2 regions of the Nocardiopsis codii genome follow, and region 1 is predicted to be linked to the other one. Evidence: predicted binding sites of a transcription regulator. Region 1 holds the regulator's gene; the other holds the start of a gene.
The links. Region 1 encodes LexA, which represses DNA repair genes until DNA is damaged. Its sites were predicted from a motif close to TCGAACANNTGTTCGA; they were not measured.
Positions count from the first base shown of each region.

Region 2: a site for LexA is predicted at 2,024-2,039, ahead of Q8791_RS08970 (DNA polymerase III subunit alpha). Genes of this name have one in related genera too.

Region 1 covers NZ_JAUZMY010000004.1:78,711-86,172, forward strand. The annotation lists gene Q8791_RS05680 (hypothetical protein) at 1-535, shown strand, start outside; gene Q8791_RS05685 (hypothetical protein) at 577-1,203, shown strand; gene Q8791_RS05690 (alpha/beta hydrolase family protein) at 1,325-2,425, opposite strand; gene lexA (transcriptional repressor LexA) at 2,621-3,340, opposite strand; gene nrdR (transcriptional regulator NrdR) at 4,001-4,504, shown strand; partial or broken gene Q8791_RS05705 (vitamin B12-dependent ribonucleotide reductase) at 4,656-7,152, shown strand.
Region 2 covers NZ_JAUZMY010000007.1:31,064-38,525, forward strand. The annotation lists gene Q8791_RS08955 (endo alpha-1,4 polygalactosaminidase) at 1-255, opposite strand, end outside; gene Q8791_RS08960 (roadblock/LC7 domain-containing protein) at 805-1,188, shown strand; gene Q8791_RS08965 (hypothetical protein) at 1,708-1,953, shown strand; gene Q8791_RS08970 (DNA polymerase III subunit alpha) at 2,113-5,556, shown strand; gene Q8791_RS08975 (SDR family NAD(P)-dependent oxidoreductase) at 5,642-6,436, opposite strand; gene Q8791_RS08980 (SDR family oxidoreductase) at 6,632-7,462, opposite strand, start outside.

The DNA of each region.
Region 1 (7,462 bases):
CGCGATCGGCGGCGGGCTGTGGCTGTCCGGGAACGATCCGGACGTCCCCGAGAGCGGTGACGTGCACACCGCGGCGACCGGCTGCGACGCCGTCACCGACGAACTCCTCGCGGAGCGCATGCCCGGAGCTGTCGCGGACACCCGGGAGCAGGGCCCCCTCGAGGGCGGGGACAGCCTCGTGTGCGTGTGGACCTCGGCCGGAGCCTCCGAGGGCGGTGACCGGGGAACCCTGCGGGTGGACGTGTCCGCTCTCTTCACCGACGCCACGGGGGAGGAGCCGGTGACCGGCGCCGAACGCGCGGCCGGGGCCTACACCGACCTGCTGCCCGCACGGGCGCAGCCGGTGGACCTGTCACGAGGTGAGGGCCGGGTGTGGCACGGGCAGGCGCCCGGCACCGCCGAACTCGCCTTCCACAGTGACAACCTGCTCGTACGGGTGTCCTACGCGGGGCTGGCCGGGGACGACCCGGTCGACCCCGACGACGCCGCCGAGCTGGCCGCCGAGTTCGCCGGACTGATCGGGGCCTCCCTGTGAGCGCCCAGTACCCCCAGCAGCCGTACGGTCCCGGACCCGAGGTGATGCCGTCCGCACAGCCGCAGAGCAGGGGCTGCGCGACGGCGGGCGTGGTCGCGGCCGCGCTGGTCCTGGTCGTGCTCGCCGCCGGAGCGATCTGGTACGTCGTCACCCGGGACTCCCCGGAGACGGGCGAGTACGAGTCGGCCCCCGAGTGCGCGGCCGTCGCGACGGACACCCTGGACGCGCTGGTGCCCGGACACGAACTGGAGCTGGAGGAGCCGCTCGGCGCGCCGGAGGACCCGGGCGGGTCCGGGTGGCAGTGCCGCTGGGCGACCCCGGAGGGCCCCGGGGACGCGGTGCCGGCCACGGCGACGCTGGTACTGGTGGCCGCGCCCAACCCGGGCGGGGTGACGACCGCCGCCGACAACCTGCGGGCCACCACGGAACAGCACGAGACCACCGGGCTGGACGGCGTCGGCGAGGAGGCGGTGCGCTGGACCGCCGGAGCACCGTTCACGGTCGGCTGTGTGGGGACCCGGGTCTCCAACCTGTACGTGGAGTCCTGCTACAGCGTGGCGGCCGGCTACGACGCGACCGAACCGGCCGACGAGGAGCGGATCGTCGCTGACGCCGGGGAACTCGCGCTGGCGGTGGTCGAGGCGCTTCCGGAGTCCCTCCCCGAGTGACGGGGCGGCGGCTCCGCACGCCCCCACGGCCGTCCTCCCCACGGCCTGCGCCCGTGACCGCCGGCCCGCAGCCGGGGGCGCGGTCCGCGCCGGCCCCGGGCCGCCACACAGCCGCGGGCCGCTACCAGGCGTTGCCGAGGAACTCCTCCAGAGCCGGGGAGACCCCCTCGGCGAACGGTCTGTCCGTGTCCAGGACCGCCGCACCGGGCTCGTCCTCGAAGGCCCGGAGGATGTGGTCGGTGCCGGGCAGGTCCACGCGTTCCGCACCGTCCAACCCGGTCATGAGACGGTCCACGTCCCCACGGGAGACCTGGGCGTCGTCCTCCCCCCACAGGACCAGGACCGGGGTGCCCTCGGGCAGGTCCCGTCCCAGTTCGACCGGGTCCAGGCCGTCCATGTAGGAGAGGAATTCGGCGTTCCACGGGGTGTAGACGCCGAACTGGTCGCTGTCCTGCGACGTGATGTCGCGCCCGCCCCTGATCGCGGCACGCCCGGCCCGCATGTCCGAGAGGATCCGGACGGCCTCCGACTCCCCGAGCTGGCCCGTCCCCTCGGCCAGGCGGACCTGCTCGGTGACCTGCCGGTCGAGGAGGTCCAGGTAGCGGGTGCCCGGAGGGGCGGCCAGCACCAGTGCGGGCGAGGGGTGACCGGAGCCGATGAGCCGGTGGGCGCGCAGGGCGTAGAGGGCGCCCTCGCTGTGTCCGACGACGACCACGCGCCGGGGGTCCACCTCGGGCTGCGCGAGCAGTTCCTCGTAGGCCGCCACGACCTGCCGGTCGAAGACCTCGGGATCCACGGGGGTGATCCTCCGGACGCCGCCGGGTCCGGTCTCCTCCTCGACCTGCGGGTCCGGACCGCTGCCGAACTTGTCGTAGCGCAGAGAGGCCACACCCGCGTCGGCGAGCACACGGGACAGGTTCTGATTGGTGTCGGCGTCGGGCCGCGCGGGAGCGTTGCCGTCGCGGTCGGTCGGGCCGCTGCCGGAGATGATGAGCGCACCTGGCAGCCGCTCGGAGGCGCCGTGCGGAGCGCGGAAGGACGCGGACACCTCGTGTCCGCCGCCCTCGAAGGTCAGCTCGCGCTCGACGCCGACGACCCCGGGCGCCTCGGCCCCGTCGACGTCGGCCGGAGCGCAGGCGGCGGTGGAGAGCAGGACGGCGAGGACACCGCCGACCACAGCGGCGCGCGGTCGGGCGACGGGGGAGGAGAGTGGTGTGGACACGGTTTCAGCCTAGCGGTCCCGCCGGACGGACCCCCGTCGTCCACAGGCCCCCCGGGGCGGGCGGAGGCGGTTCCCGGCCGGGGCCCAGCCCCCGGGCCCGGCGGGTTCGGGCGGGCGCCGGAGGGCACAGCACGGCGCCCCCGGTCCGTCGGGGACGGTGCCGGAGGCGCGGGCCGGGCTGTCGCCGGGGCCGGGTCAGACGCGGCGCATGACCGCGACGACCTTGCCCAGGACGGTGGCGGCGTCGCCGTTGATCGGCTCGTAGGCGTCGTTGCGGGGCATGAGCCACACGTGGCCGTCCTCCTCGCGGCGCAGGACCTTGACGGTCGCCTCGTCGTCCAGCAGGGCCGCCACGATGTCACCGTTGTTGGCGTCCTGCTGCTGGCGGACCACGACCAGGTCGCCGTCGGTGATGGCCGCGTCGATCATCGAGTCGCCGACCACGGTGAGCATGAACAGGCGGCCCTCGCCGACCAGTTGGCGCGGCAGGGCTAGCACGTCCTCCACCGACTCCTCGGCGAGGATGGGACCGCCGGCGGCGATCCGGCCGACCAGCGGAACGGCGGCGGCGCGCGAGGGGTCGATGTCCTCGGGGGTCACGGTCTGGCCGGTGGAACGGCCGGGGGAGCGCAGTTCCACGGCCCGCGGGCGGTTCTGGTCGCGGTGCAGGTAGCCCTTGCGCTGGAGGACCTTGAGCTGGTGGGCCACGCTGGAAGGGCTGGAGAGGCCGACCGCTTCTCCGATTTCCCTTATCGACGGGGGGAAGCCCCGCTCGCGCACATACCGCTGGATGCAGTTCAGGACACTCTGCTGTCGAGCGGTGAGTTTGGGGGCTTCGGGCGTGGATCCACCCGCGTTCCCCACTGCGGTGAGAACGGTGGCGGAATCTGCGGTTCCGGGATTCTCCTCCGGCACGGCCGGGCCTCCTCGGCATTCGGTTCGGTCAGGGCCTGATTGCGTGACTGGCCACCACCGGTTCGCGACCGTGCCGACCTGGGGTCCGCGTGATGGCGAAACCAGCGTGAAATCACAGTCAACATTAGACGTTGCGCACGGTGATATCAAACAAGCGTTCGAGGCCCCAGGCCATTGTCCCGTGTGTTTTCGCGGTCAATTTCCGGCCTCTACTGACGTGTGTACACGTGTTCACGTGGTGCTGTCCCCGGAATACCCGAACACGTGTCCCCCGGGGGAGGTTCCGGTGGGATGTGGGACTGGTCTCCCGAATCCCCGGCATCAGGGTGAAACCTCCTCGTGGGGAGCACTTCCGGGTGCGACAGGCCGCCGGGGGCAGCGGATGCCGAGGGCCCGCGCCGCTATTCTTGTCGTCGGCGCCGACCGCCCCCGGGGCGGACCGGCTCCCCTTCGGATCCCACCCCGTGCCGCCGCCGACCGCAGGCCTCCGCCGCCGCGTGCCCGTGTGCGGGACACGCCGGTCGCCGGGTTGCGGGGCACCCCTCACTAGGCCTAGGTTCGACCACAACATCTGGTGCTCTCATGGGATGGATTGCCCAGGAGTTGTGGTTTAGTAGAGGTACAGGGTGTCGATTCGGTGAGGGAAGCAGGTGAACCAGGATGCACTGTCCGTTCTGCCGCCATCCGGACACCAGGGTGATCGACAGCAGGTCCACGGACGACGGCGCGGCCATCAGGCGCCGCCGCTCCTGTCCCGTGTGCGAGCGCCGCTTCACCACGCAGGAGACCGTCCTGCTGATGGTCGCCAAGCGCTCCGGCGTCACCGAGCCCTTCAGCCGTACCAAGATCATCGCCGGGGTGCGCCGGGCCTGCCAGGGCCGTCCCGTCTCCGAGGACGCCCTCGCCAAGCTCGGCCAACAGGTCGAGGAGGAGATCCGCGGACGCGGCGTCGCCGAGGTGCCGGCCCATGAGATCGGCCTGGCCATCCTCGGTCCCATGCGGGACCTGGACGAGGTCGCCTACCTGCACTTCGCCAGCGTCTACCGCGGTTTCGAGAGCCTCGCCGACTTCGAGTCCGAGATCGCCAGCCTGCGTCGCGACCGCGAGTCCGAGGGCGCGGACGGGGCGCAGGCCCTCCCCGAGAGCAGCACCACCACCGGGTAGCGCCCCGCGGCCGGGAGAGGGTCGCGGGCGGGGCGCCGCCGGGGCGGTCCGGCCACCGTGGGGTACCCCTCCCGTGACCGGCCCGCCCGTTTTCCAAGGACACCGTGCACGGTTGGGCAGGCCGTGCCCATGAGGCAGGGGAGACTCCACGATGACGGAGACAGCCAGCGGACCGACGGGACGCAAGGGCAAGGGGAACCGCAAGGGGCTGAGGATCAAGCGGGTCTTCACGACCCCCGGGACCCACCCGTACGACGCCCTGGAATGGGAGCGCCGCGACGTCGTCATGACCAACTGGCGCGACGGCACGGTCAACTTCGAGCAGCGCGGCGTGGAGTTCCCCGCGTCCTGGTCCATGAACGCCACCCAGATCGTGGCGAGCAAGTACTTCCGCGGCGCCGCCGGCACCCCCGAGCGCGAGTGGAGCCTCAAGCAGCTCATCGACCGCGTCGTCGGGGTCTACACCGAGACCGGCGTCAAGCACGGCTACTTCGCCGGCGACGAGGACGCGGAGATCTTCGACCACGAGCTCAAGCACGCCCTCGCCAACCAGCTCTTCAGCTTCAACTCGCCGGTCTGGTTCAACGTCGGGACGACCTCGGCGCAGCAGGTCAGCGCGTGCTTCATCCTCTCCGTCGACGACACCATGGAGTCGATCCTCGACTGGTACAAGGAAGAGGGGATCATCTTCAAGGGCGGCTCCGGAGCGGGTGTGAACCTGTCCCGTATCCGCTCCAGCAAGGAGCTGCTGTCCTCCGGCGGCACGGCCTCCGGCCCCGTCTCCTTCATGCGGGGAGCCGACGCCTCCGCCGGGACCATCAAGTCCGGAGGCGCCACCCGCCGCGCCGCCAAGATGGTCGTCCTGGACGTCGACCACCCCGACATCGAGGAGTTCGTCGAGACCAAGTCCCGCGAGGAGCACAAGATCCGTGCCCTGCGCGACGCCGGCTTCGACGTGGACCTGGGCGGCGCCGACATGTTCAGCGTCCAGTACCAGAACGCCAACAACTCCGTCCGGGTCTCCGACGCGTTCATGCGCGCCGTCGACACCGGGTCCGAGTTCGGCCTGACGTCCCGCACCACCGGCGAGGTCGTCGCCACCGTGGACGCCAAGGACCTGTTCACCCGGATGGCCAGGGCCGCGTGGGAGTGCGCCGACCCCGGCATCCAGTACGACGGCACCATCCAGGACTGGCACACCAACCCCGAGACCGGGCGGATCAGCGCCAGCAACCCGTGCAGCGAGTACCTGTCCCTGGACGACTCGTCCTGCAACCTGGCCTCCATCAACCTCCTGAAGTTCCTGCGCGCGGACGACACCTTCGACGTCGAGAGCTTCACCCGGCTCACCGAGCTGATCATCACGGCGATGGACATCTCCATCACCTTCGCGGACTTCCCGACCGAGAAGATCGGTGAGACGACCCGCGCCTACCGGCAGCTCGGCATCGGCTACGCCAACCTGGGCGCCCTGCTCATGGCCACCGGCCACGCCTACGACTCCGAGGGAGGGCGCGCCGTCGCCGCCGCCGTCACCTCGCTGATGACCGGCACCGCCTACCGCCGCAGCGCCGAGCTGGCCGGGGTGGTCGGACCCTACGACGGCTACAAGCGCAACGAGCAGGCCCACAAGCGGGTCATGCGCAAGCACGCCGCCGCCAACGACGACCTGCGCACGGTGACCTCCCTGGAGGAGCCGATCCACACCGCGGCCACCCGCGAGTGGGCCGAGTGCCTCAAGGTCGGTGAGCGCAACGGCTGGCGCAACGCCCAGGCGAGCCTGCTCGCGCCCACCGGCACCATCGGCTTCATGATGGACTGCGACACCACCGGTATCGAGCCGGACTTCTCGCTGGTCAAGTTCAAGAAGCTCGTCGGCGGCGGCTCGATGCAGATCGTCAACCAGGCCATCCCGCGCGCGCTCGCGAACCTCGGCTACCAGGACGAGCAGGCCGAGGCGATCGTCGAGTACGTCGCCGGGAACGGCCACGTCGTGGACGCCCCCAGCCTGAGGCCCGAGCACTACGAGGTGTTCGACTGCGCGATGGGCCGCCGCTACATCAAGCCCATGGGCCACGTGCGGATGATGGCCGCCGTGCAGCCGTTCCTGTCCGGCGCGATCTCCAAGACGGTGAACGTGCCGGAGGACGCCGCGGTCGAGGACTTCGAGCACATCTACTACCAGGGCTGGAAGCTCGGCCTGAAGGCGCTCGCCGTCTACCGCGACAACTGCAAGGTCGGCCAGCCCCTGTCCACGGGAGGGTCCGAGGAGAAGGCCGAGGAGAAGGCGGAGCCGCAGACGCGGACCGTCGAGGTGGCCCGTCCCGTCCGCCGACGCCTGCCGAAGAAGCGGCCGAGCGAGACCACGTCGTTCTCCGTGGGCGGCGCCGAGGGCTACATCACCGCGGGCTCCTACCCGGACGACGGTCTGGGCGAGGTGTTCATGAAGCTCGGCAAGCAGGGTTCGACCCTGGCCGGGGTCATGGACGCGTTCTCCATCGCGATCTCCATCGCCCTCCAGTACGGGGTGCCCCTGGAGACCTACGTGGACAAGTTCACCAACATGCGGTTCGACCCCGCGGGCATGACCGACGACCCGGACATCCGGATGGCCCAGTCGGTGGTGGACTACATCTTCCGCCGCCGTGGCCGTCGACGACACCCTCATCGGTATCGTCTCCGAACGCGACGTCGTGCGGGGCCTGGAACGGCGCGGGCCGGAGCTGCTCACCGCGCCCGTCGCCGACATCATGACCGCGGACGTCCACACGTGCACCGCCGAGGACACGGTGGAGGACGTCGGCGAGGTCATGACCCTGCGCCGCTTCCGCCACGTCCCCGTCCTGACCGAGGGCAGGCTCGTGGGCATCGTGAGCATCGGCGACGTGGTCAAGAGCCGCCTCCGGGTCCTGGAGGAGGACCGGGCCCAACTGGAGGCCTACATCCACGGAGGCTGAC
Region 2 (7,462 bases), on a different contig from region 1:
GGACTCGTCGTGCAGGATCAGGTGGGGGTGCTCGGAGAGCCACCACTCCAGGTCGCCCGGCTGGGTCTGGAAACCGTTGACGTAACAGACCGAGTACAGGTCCGGCGCGGGTTCGGCCGTGGAGTCGCGGACCACCGTGCCCACCCCGGCGGGCGGTTCGTAGGCCGCGCCGAGCTGGTAGTCGAAGGTGCCCTCGGGGAAGCCCTCGATGGCCGCGGACCCGCTCTCGTCCGCGGTGTGGGATCCGACCGGCATGGTCTCACCCGGCCCGGCGCAGGCCGAGGCGGCGATGACGGCGACGAGCGCCGCCAGGAGGCCGCCGGGTGCCGTTCTCCGGATCCGTCGTGGTGCGGGCATGGATGTCCCCGTTCTGTCGGGCGGCGTGTCCGCCGCCGTCTCGTGGCCGACCGGGGCGGTTCCCCGGCCGGAGTGTGGTGGTCTTCCCGTCGCATCGTCCACTGTCGCGCGCCGGATGCGGTCGTGATCTTCCGCACTCGTGTTCGGACGTTCCCGGGACGGCCTGCGACGGCGGCGTGGGCACGCGGTCGGTCCGGGCACCGGTCGGGGCCAGGTCCCACCCGTGTGACCTGGCCCCGGAGCCCGCTCTTCGGCGGAGGTCCTCCGCGCCCGGCGGTCCGTCGCGGCGGGGTGCGCGGTAGGCGGCTTTACCGACGAGGAAGTTGAATTTTGAACGAGATGGAGCACAGTGTATCTTCGCGGTTTCCGAGCGTTATATCCGTTCTGCGTTCGATCTCCCCGCGGTGCGCCCGGTTCCGCCTCCACCCGACTGCCAGAAGGTCCGCGATGAACAAGACCGCCCCTCCCAGTACCAGCCCGGCATTGAGCGCACTCCTCGCGGAGGTCCCGGGGGTCGAACACGTGGTGCTCTGCACGGAGGGCGGCCTGGTCCACACCCTGGCCCTCGGCGCGGACCGCCGCCAGGCCGACCAGCTCTCGGCCCTGGGCAGCTTCCTCTTCAGCGGGGCGGAACGCATCGGTTCGCTGACGAGGTACGGCGCGGTCGACCACCTGGTCATCCGACTCCAGCGGGGAGGCTCGCTGCTCGTGCGCCCGGTGGGCTCGCTCCTGAGGGTCGTGATGCTGACCAGCGCCGACACCGCCCTCCCCCGCGCGGCGGTCTCCCTCGACCGGCTCGTGCAGGAACTGGAGAACTCGCTCACCCGGTAGGCCGGCCAGGGCCCCGACCGCCGTCAGGGCCTTCCTCCGACGCCACCGCACCGGCCCGACCCGGGTGCGTCGTTCACGGCGAGAGCCCCCGTGCCCGCACCCGGCCCCCGCCCGCCCATGGGTCCCCGCCTCACTGCCGTCGCCGTACCGGGACCTTGATCCTACGACCCGTTCGTCCCACTACATCACTTGCGCCACAGCGGTTTCATGTCGCCCCGACCGTCCGGACAAAGGCGCCGGTCAGTCGGCAACCCGGCCTACGAGCGCGCGATCTCCGACGCTCCGGGCCTCCCCTACGACACCGAGGCCCGGGCGGCGCACACCCGGGCACCGGCTTCCGGACCGGACCGCGCACCGCCGGCCCGTCCGCCGGGGCCGCCGCAGGAGGCGGCCGGGCCGCACCGGCCGGACCGGTGTCCGACACCCCGGGGGCCGCGCGTCACCCCTGGACAGCCCGGGGTCGGAGGATGGGGGGCGAAGACCCCGGACACTCACGACCCCACCTGCGACAATGGGTGCATGCCGAGTCCGCTGACCCGTGTGCCGCCCCTCGTCCGCGCCCGAGAGGCGAGCGGGTACGCCTACCTCCTGGCGTGGGTCGAGACGCGCGCCGGGCTCCGGGCCCGGATCACCTGGGTGGAGCAGTACCGCGAGGAGCCCTACCAGTGGCGCTGGGAGGTGGCCGAGGTCCCGGCCACCCGGGTGACGCAGATGGCCGGGCAGTCGTACCAGGGGGTCCCCCGCGAGCGCCGCGGGAGCGACTGACCCCCGCGGCGCCCCCTTCGTCCCCGCCGGGACGCCCGGCGGTGCCACCACCCTTCGCATGGTCTAGAATTCGAACATAGGTTCGATCGTGTCGCCTCTTCCCCACCGGCACCAGGACTGGGCCGAGCCCCAGTACGCCACCACGGGGAGGGACAGCGCATGCGGCACGGCAGCGAGCACACGGACTTCGCCCACCTGGGGGTCGTCTCCTCGTTCTCGACCCACCACGGCACCTGTCCTCCCGACCGCCTGGCCGCCCGCGCCGCCGACCTGGGACAGGGCATCCTCGCCCTCACCGACCGCGACGGCGTGTACGGCATGGTCGAGCACGTGCGCGCCTGCCAGAGCGCGGGCATCCGCCCCGTGCTGGGCTGCGACCTGGCACTGGCCTCCCCCGACGGCGGCCGGGTGACCCTCCTGGCCCGGGGGCGCCTCGGCTGGGCGACCCTGTGCCGCCTCGTCACCCGCGCCCACGCCCACACCCGCACGGCCCCCGCCCCCGGCCACACGGGCTCACTGCGGGTCCAGGGCGCGGCCGGCTCCCCCGCCCTGCCCCACGCCGCGATGGCCGAGGGCTCCTCGGGCGTGGTCGTGCTCCTGGGCCCGGGGTCCGACGTCGGCGAGGCCGTCGCCCGGGACCGGCCCACCCATGCCCGACGCCTGCTCGCCCGCTGGAAGGACGCGGCCGAGGTCGCGATCGCCGTGGCGGACCACGACCTCCCCGGGCAGAGGCGCACCGCCCGCGCCCTGCTGTCCCTGGCCGCCGAGACCCGCACGCTCGCCGTACTCACCAACGCCGTCCGCTACCCGGTGGCGGAGGACGCCGAGGTGGCGCACGTCCTGGACCAGGCCCGGCGGTGGGCGCCGGGCGGCTCCCGCCCCGGCCCCGCCACCGACCAGGCGTACCTCAAGAGCGGCGCCGAGATGCTCGCCGTCGCCGAGCGGCTGTGCGGCGGGGACGCCGCCCGCGCCCGGCGCCTGATCGCCCACACCACGGCCCTGGCCGCGTCCTGCACCCTGGACCCCGACACCGACCTCGGCATGGACGACATCCACCTGCCCGACGTGCCCCACGCGACCGACCGGCTCCTGCGGGCCTGCGAGGACGGCCTGATCCGGGTCGGACTGGGACACGACCCCCGGGCCCTGCGCCGCCTGTCCCACGAGATGGAGATCATCGAGGGCAAGCGGCTGTCCGCCTACTTCCTGACCGTCGCCGACGCCGCCGCCCGTATCCGCGACAAGGGCATCCGCTGCTCCATCCGCGGTTCGGGCACCGGCAGCCTGGTCAACCACCTGATCGGCATCTCCGCCGTCAACCCCCTGGACCACGGGCTGGTGATGGAGCGGTTCCTCAGCCAGAGCCGCTCGGGCCTGCCCGACATCGACCTGGACGTGGAGTCCGCCCGCAGGCTGGAGGCCTACGACGCGGTGTTCGGCGGCTACCCGGACGGAACGGCGTGCGTGTCGATGATGGAGACCTACCGGGCCCGCAGCGCCCTCCGGGACGTCGGCGCGGCCCTGCGCCTCCCCCCGCTGGAGGTCGACCGCCTCGCCAAGGCGTTCCCCCACCTGCGGGCGGGCCGCATCCGCGAGGCCGCCCGGGAACTGCCCGAGCTGCGGCGCTACGACGGCGCGGGCCTCGACGACCCCGCCACCCAGGACCTGTTCCGGCTGGCGGAGCGGTTGGACGGCCTGCCCCGGCACGTGGCCATGCACCCCTGCGGCCTGGTCGTCTCCGACGCCTCCCTGCGCGACCGCGTCCCGGTGGAGCCGTCCCTGGCCGGCTACCCCATGGTCCAGCTGGACAAGAACGACGTGGAGCCCATGGGGCTCATCAAGCTGGACGTCATCGGGGTGCGCATGCAGTCGTCGCTGGCCCACGCGCGGGCCGAGGTGGAGCGCACCACCGGCCGGGCTCCCGACCTGGAGGCCCTGCCCCGCGACGAGGCGACCTACCAGATGATCGGGGCGTCGCTCACCCTGGGCTGCTTCCAGATCGAGTCGCCCGGCCAGCGCGAACTCCTCAGCCGCCTGCGCCCGACCGGCATGGCCGACCTGATCGCCGACATCTCCCTGTTCCGCCCCGGGCCGGTCAAGAGCGACATGGTCACCCCCTACCTGTCGGCCCGCGACGGCGCGCCCCCGGACCTGTCGCTCACCCCGCTCCTGGACGACGTGCTCTCCGAGACCGGCGGGGTGGTGATCTGGCACGAGCAGATCATCGCCCTCCTGCACGCCATGACCAGCTGCGGACCGGACCGGGCCGAGGCGATGCGGCGGCGGCTCGGCACGGTGCAGGGGCTCGCCGACGTGCGGGAGGCGTTCACCTCGATGGCCTACGACTGCGGGCACGACGAGGAGACCGTGGAACGCGCCTGGGAGATCGTCGCCTCGTTCGGCTCGTTCGGGTTCTGCAAGGCGCACGCCGCCGCGTTCGCGCTCCCCACCTACCAGTCGGCGTGGCTCAAACGGCACCACCCGGCCGCCTTCTACGCGGGCATCCTCACCCACGACCCCGGAATGTACCCGCGCCGCGTGCTGGTCGCCGACGCCCGCCGCTTCGGGGTCCCCGTCCTGGGCGTGGACGTCAACCGGTCCGAGCGCTCGTGGCGGGCCGAGCGGACGCCGGAGGGCCGGTGGGGCGTGCGCGCGTCCCTGGCCGACGTCCGGGGGATCACGGGGGCGGAGGTCGACCGGGTCCTGGCGGAGCGGCCCTTCCTGTCGCTGCCGGACGCCGCGGACCGGGCGCACCTGTCCCGTGAGGCGCTGGACAGCCTGGTGCGGGTGGGCGCCTTCGACGCCCTGTGCGGGGTGGGCTCGGGAGCGGAGGGCGGACCGGACGGCGGCGGCGCGGTACCGGGGCGGCACGGGACGGGCACGGAGGCGGGGCCTCCCGACCGCCGCGACCTGCTCCTCCAGGTGTCCGCCCTGGAGCGGTCCCGCAGGACGCGGACCGACCGGGGGCAGCTCCCGCTGCCGCTGGACGGCACCGCTCCCGTACGGGGCTCGCTCCCGGCTACCACCGCGGACGAGCGGGTGTCGGCCGAGCTGGAGCTGCTGGGATACGAGGTGGAGCGGCACCTGCTGGACGGCTACGCTGACTTCCTCGCCTTCCTGGCCGTCCACCACCGCCTGGTCCGCGCCCAGGACCTGCACCTGGTGCCGGCGGGAGAGGAGGTGCTGGTGGCGGGGGTGAAGGTGGCCACCCAGACCCCGGCGGTGCGGTCGGGGCAGCGGATCATCTTCGCGACCGTGGACGACGCGACGGGGCTGGCCGACCTGACCTTCTTCTCGTCGGTGCAGCACAGGTGCGCGGCCACGGTGTTCTCCTCCCTGCTGCTGGCCGTGCGCGGCAGGGTGCGCAGGTCCGGGTCGGGGATGGCGACCCTGACCGCGTCCCACGCCCACGACCTGGCCGACCTGCACCGCGTCTGGGAGGAGCGGGGCGCCGCCGGGCTGGCGGAGGCGCTGCGCGCGGACCCGCCCGCGACCCCCGCGAGGGCGCCGGAGGGGCGCGCCGCGTGGCGGTCCTCCCCCGGGCCGGTCCCGGAGGCGGTCCGGCGCCTGTGGCACGCCAGCCCCGGCAGCTCGGGCCGCTGACGCCCGGCGGTCGGGCGCCCCGCCCCGGCAAGGGCCGCGGCGGCCGCCGGGCCCGTGTCCCCGCCCCTCTCCGGGGCCGCGGGCCTCAGGGAAGGATCGAGTCGACGTACCCTCCGTCGACGCGCAGGGCGCCACCCGTGGTGGCGGAGGCCAGGGGCGAGCTCAGGTAGACGACCATGTTCGCGATCTCCTCCGGTTCGATCAGCCTCTGGAGGAGGGACTGCGGCCGGTGCTCCCGCATGAAGGCGCGCTGGGCCTCGTCCCACGGCAGGTCCCTGTCGACGAGTTCGTACACGAAGTCCTCCACGCCGCCGGTGTGCGTGGGGCCCGCGATCACGGAGTTGACCGTGACGCCCGTGCCCGCGGCCTCCTTGGCGAAGCCCCGGGACACCGAGAGCAGGGCCGTCTTGGTCACTCCGTAGTGGATCATCTCGGCGGGGACGACCACGGCGGAGTCGCTGGCGATGTTGAGCACCCGCCCCCAGGCCCGCTCCACCATGCCCGGGAGGTAGGCGCGCGTCATGCGCACCGCCGTGAGGACGTTGACCTCGAAGTAGCGGCGCCACTCGTCGTCCCCCACCTCCAGTGCGGGCCGGGCGCCGAAGATGCCGAGGTTGTTGACGAGGATGTCGGTGTGCTCCACGGCGTCGAGGACCCGGCGCGCGCCCTCGTCGGTGGCGATGTCCCCGGGGGCGGCGACCAGGTCGGCGCCGGGGAGCTCCGCGCCCAGGCGTTCGAGCGCCCGCCCGACGGACTCCGCCGTGCGGCCGTTGACGGCGACCCTGGCGCCGGACCGGGCCAGTCCGAGCGCGATGGCGGCTCCGATCCCCTGGGTGGATCCGGTCACCAGGGCGGTCCTGCCGGCCAGGTCGATCTGCATGCGGGCTGCTCCCTACCGTCGCGACGCCGCTCCGGGACGCCGGAGCGCGGGACACGAAGATAGTTGCGCACGCCGTCTTTACGCAACCGCATCTATCGGGGTGTCGCCGGGAGGGCCGCACCCCGGCGGCGCGGTCGCGCGGGGCCGCCCCGGGCGACGGACGGCGCGGCCCGCCCCCGGGGCGCCCCGCGGGTGTCAGGCCAGGGTTCGCAGGGTTTCGACCAGCGGCGTGGTCGGTCGGCCGATCAGGCGGGACAGCTCGCCGCTGGTGGCGTCGAGCTCCCCGTCCCGGATGTTGCCGTCCAGGGCGACGACGAACGCGGCGGTGCCCTCGTCCAGCCCGGCGCCGGTCAGCGCGGCCAGGTGCTCCTCGGGGGTGAGGTCCTGGTAGACGACCTCGCGGCCGAGCACCTCGCCGAGGTCCCTGGCCAGTTCCGGGTAGGTCCAGGCGGTGTCGCCGGACAGCTCGTACACGGCGCCCGCGTGGGCCCGCGGGTCGCGCAGGACGGCTGAGGCGGCCTCCGCGAAGTCCTGCCGGGAGGCGCTCGCGACCCGGCCCCCGCCGACGCTGCCGATGACGGCTCCGCTCTCGCGCGCCCGGCCGATCTGCTGCTCGTAGTTCTCGTTGTACCAGCCGTTGCGCAGGATCGTGGCGGGGATGCCGGAGGCGGCGAGGACCTCCTCCGTGGCCTTGTGCTCGGGGGCCAGGACGAGGGTGGTGTCGGTGGCCCTGGGCGCGCTCGTGTAGACGATGTGCCCGATCCCGGCCTCCTCGGCCGCCTCGACGGCGTTGGTGTGCTGGACCACGCGCCTGCCGACCTCGCTGCCGGAGATCAGGAGGAGGGTGTCGGCGCCCCGGAAGGCGGCCCCGAGCGCCTCCGGGTCGTCGAGGTCGACGCGCGCGGTCCGCACACCGGTCGCGGCCAGCGCGGCCAGCCTGTCGGTGTCACGGCCGGTGGCGATGATCCGGTCGGCGGGGTGGCCGTGGGCCAGGAGGTCGGCGACGACGAGGCGGCCGAGGTGGCC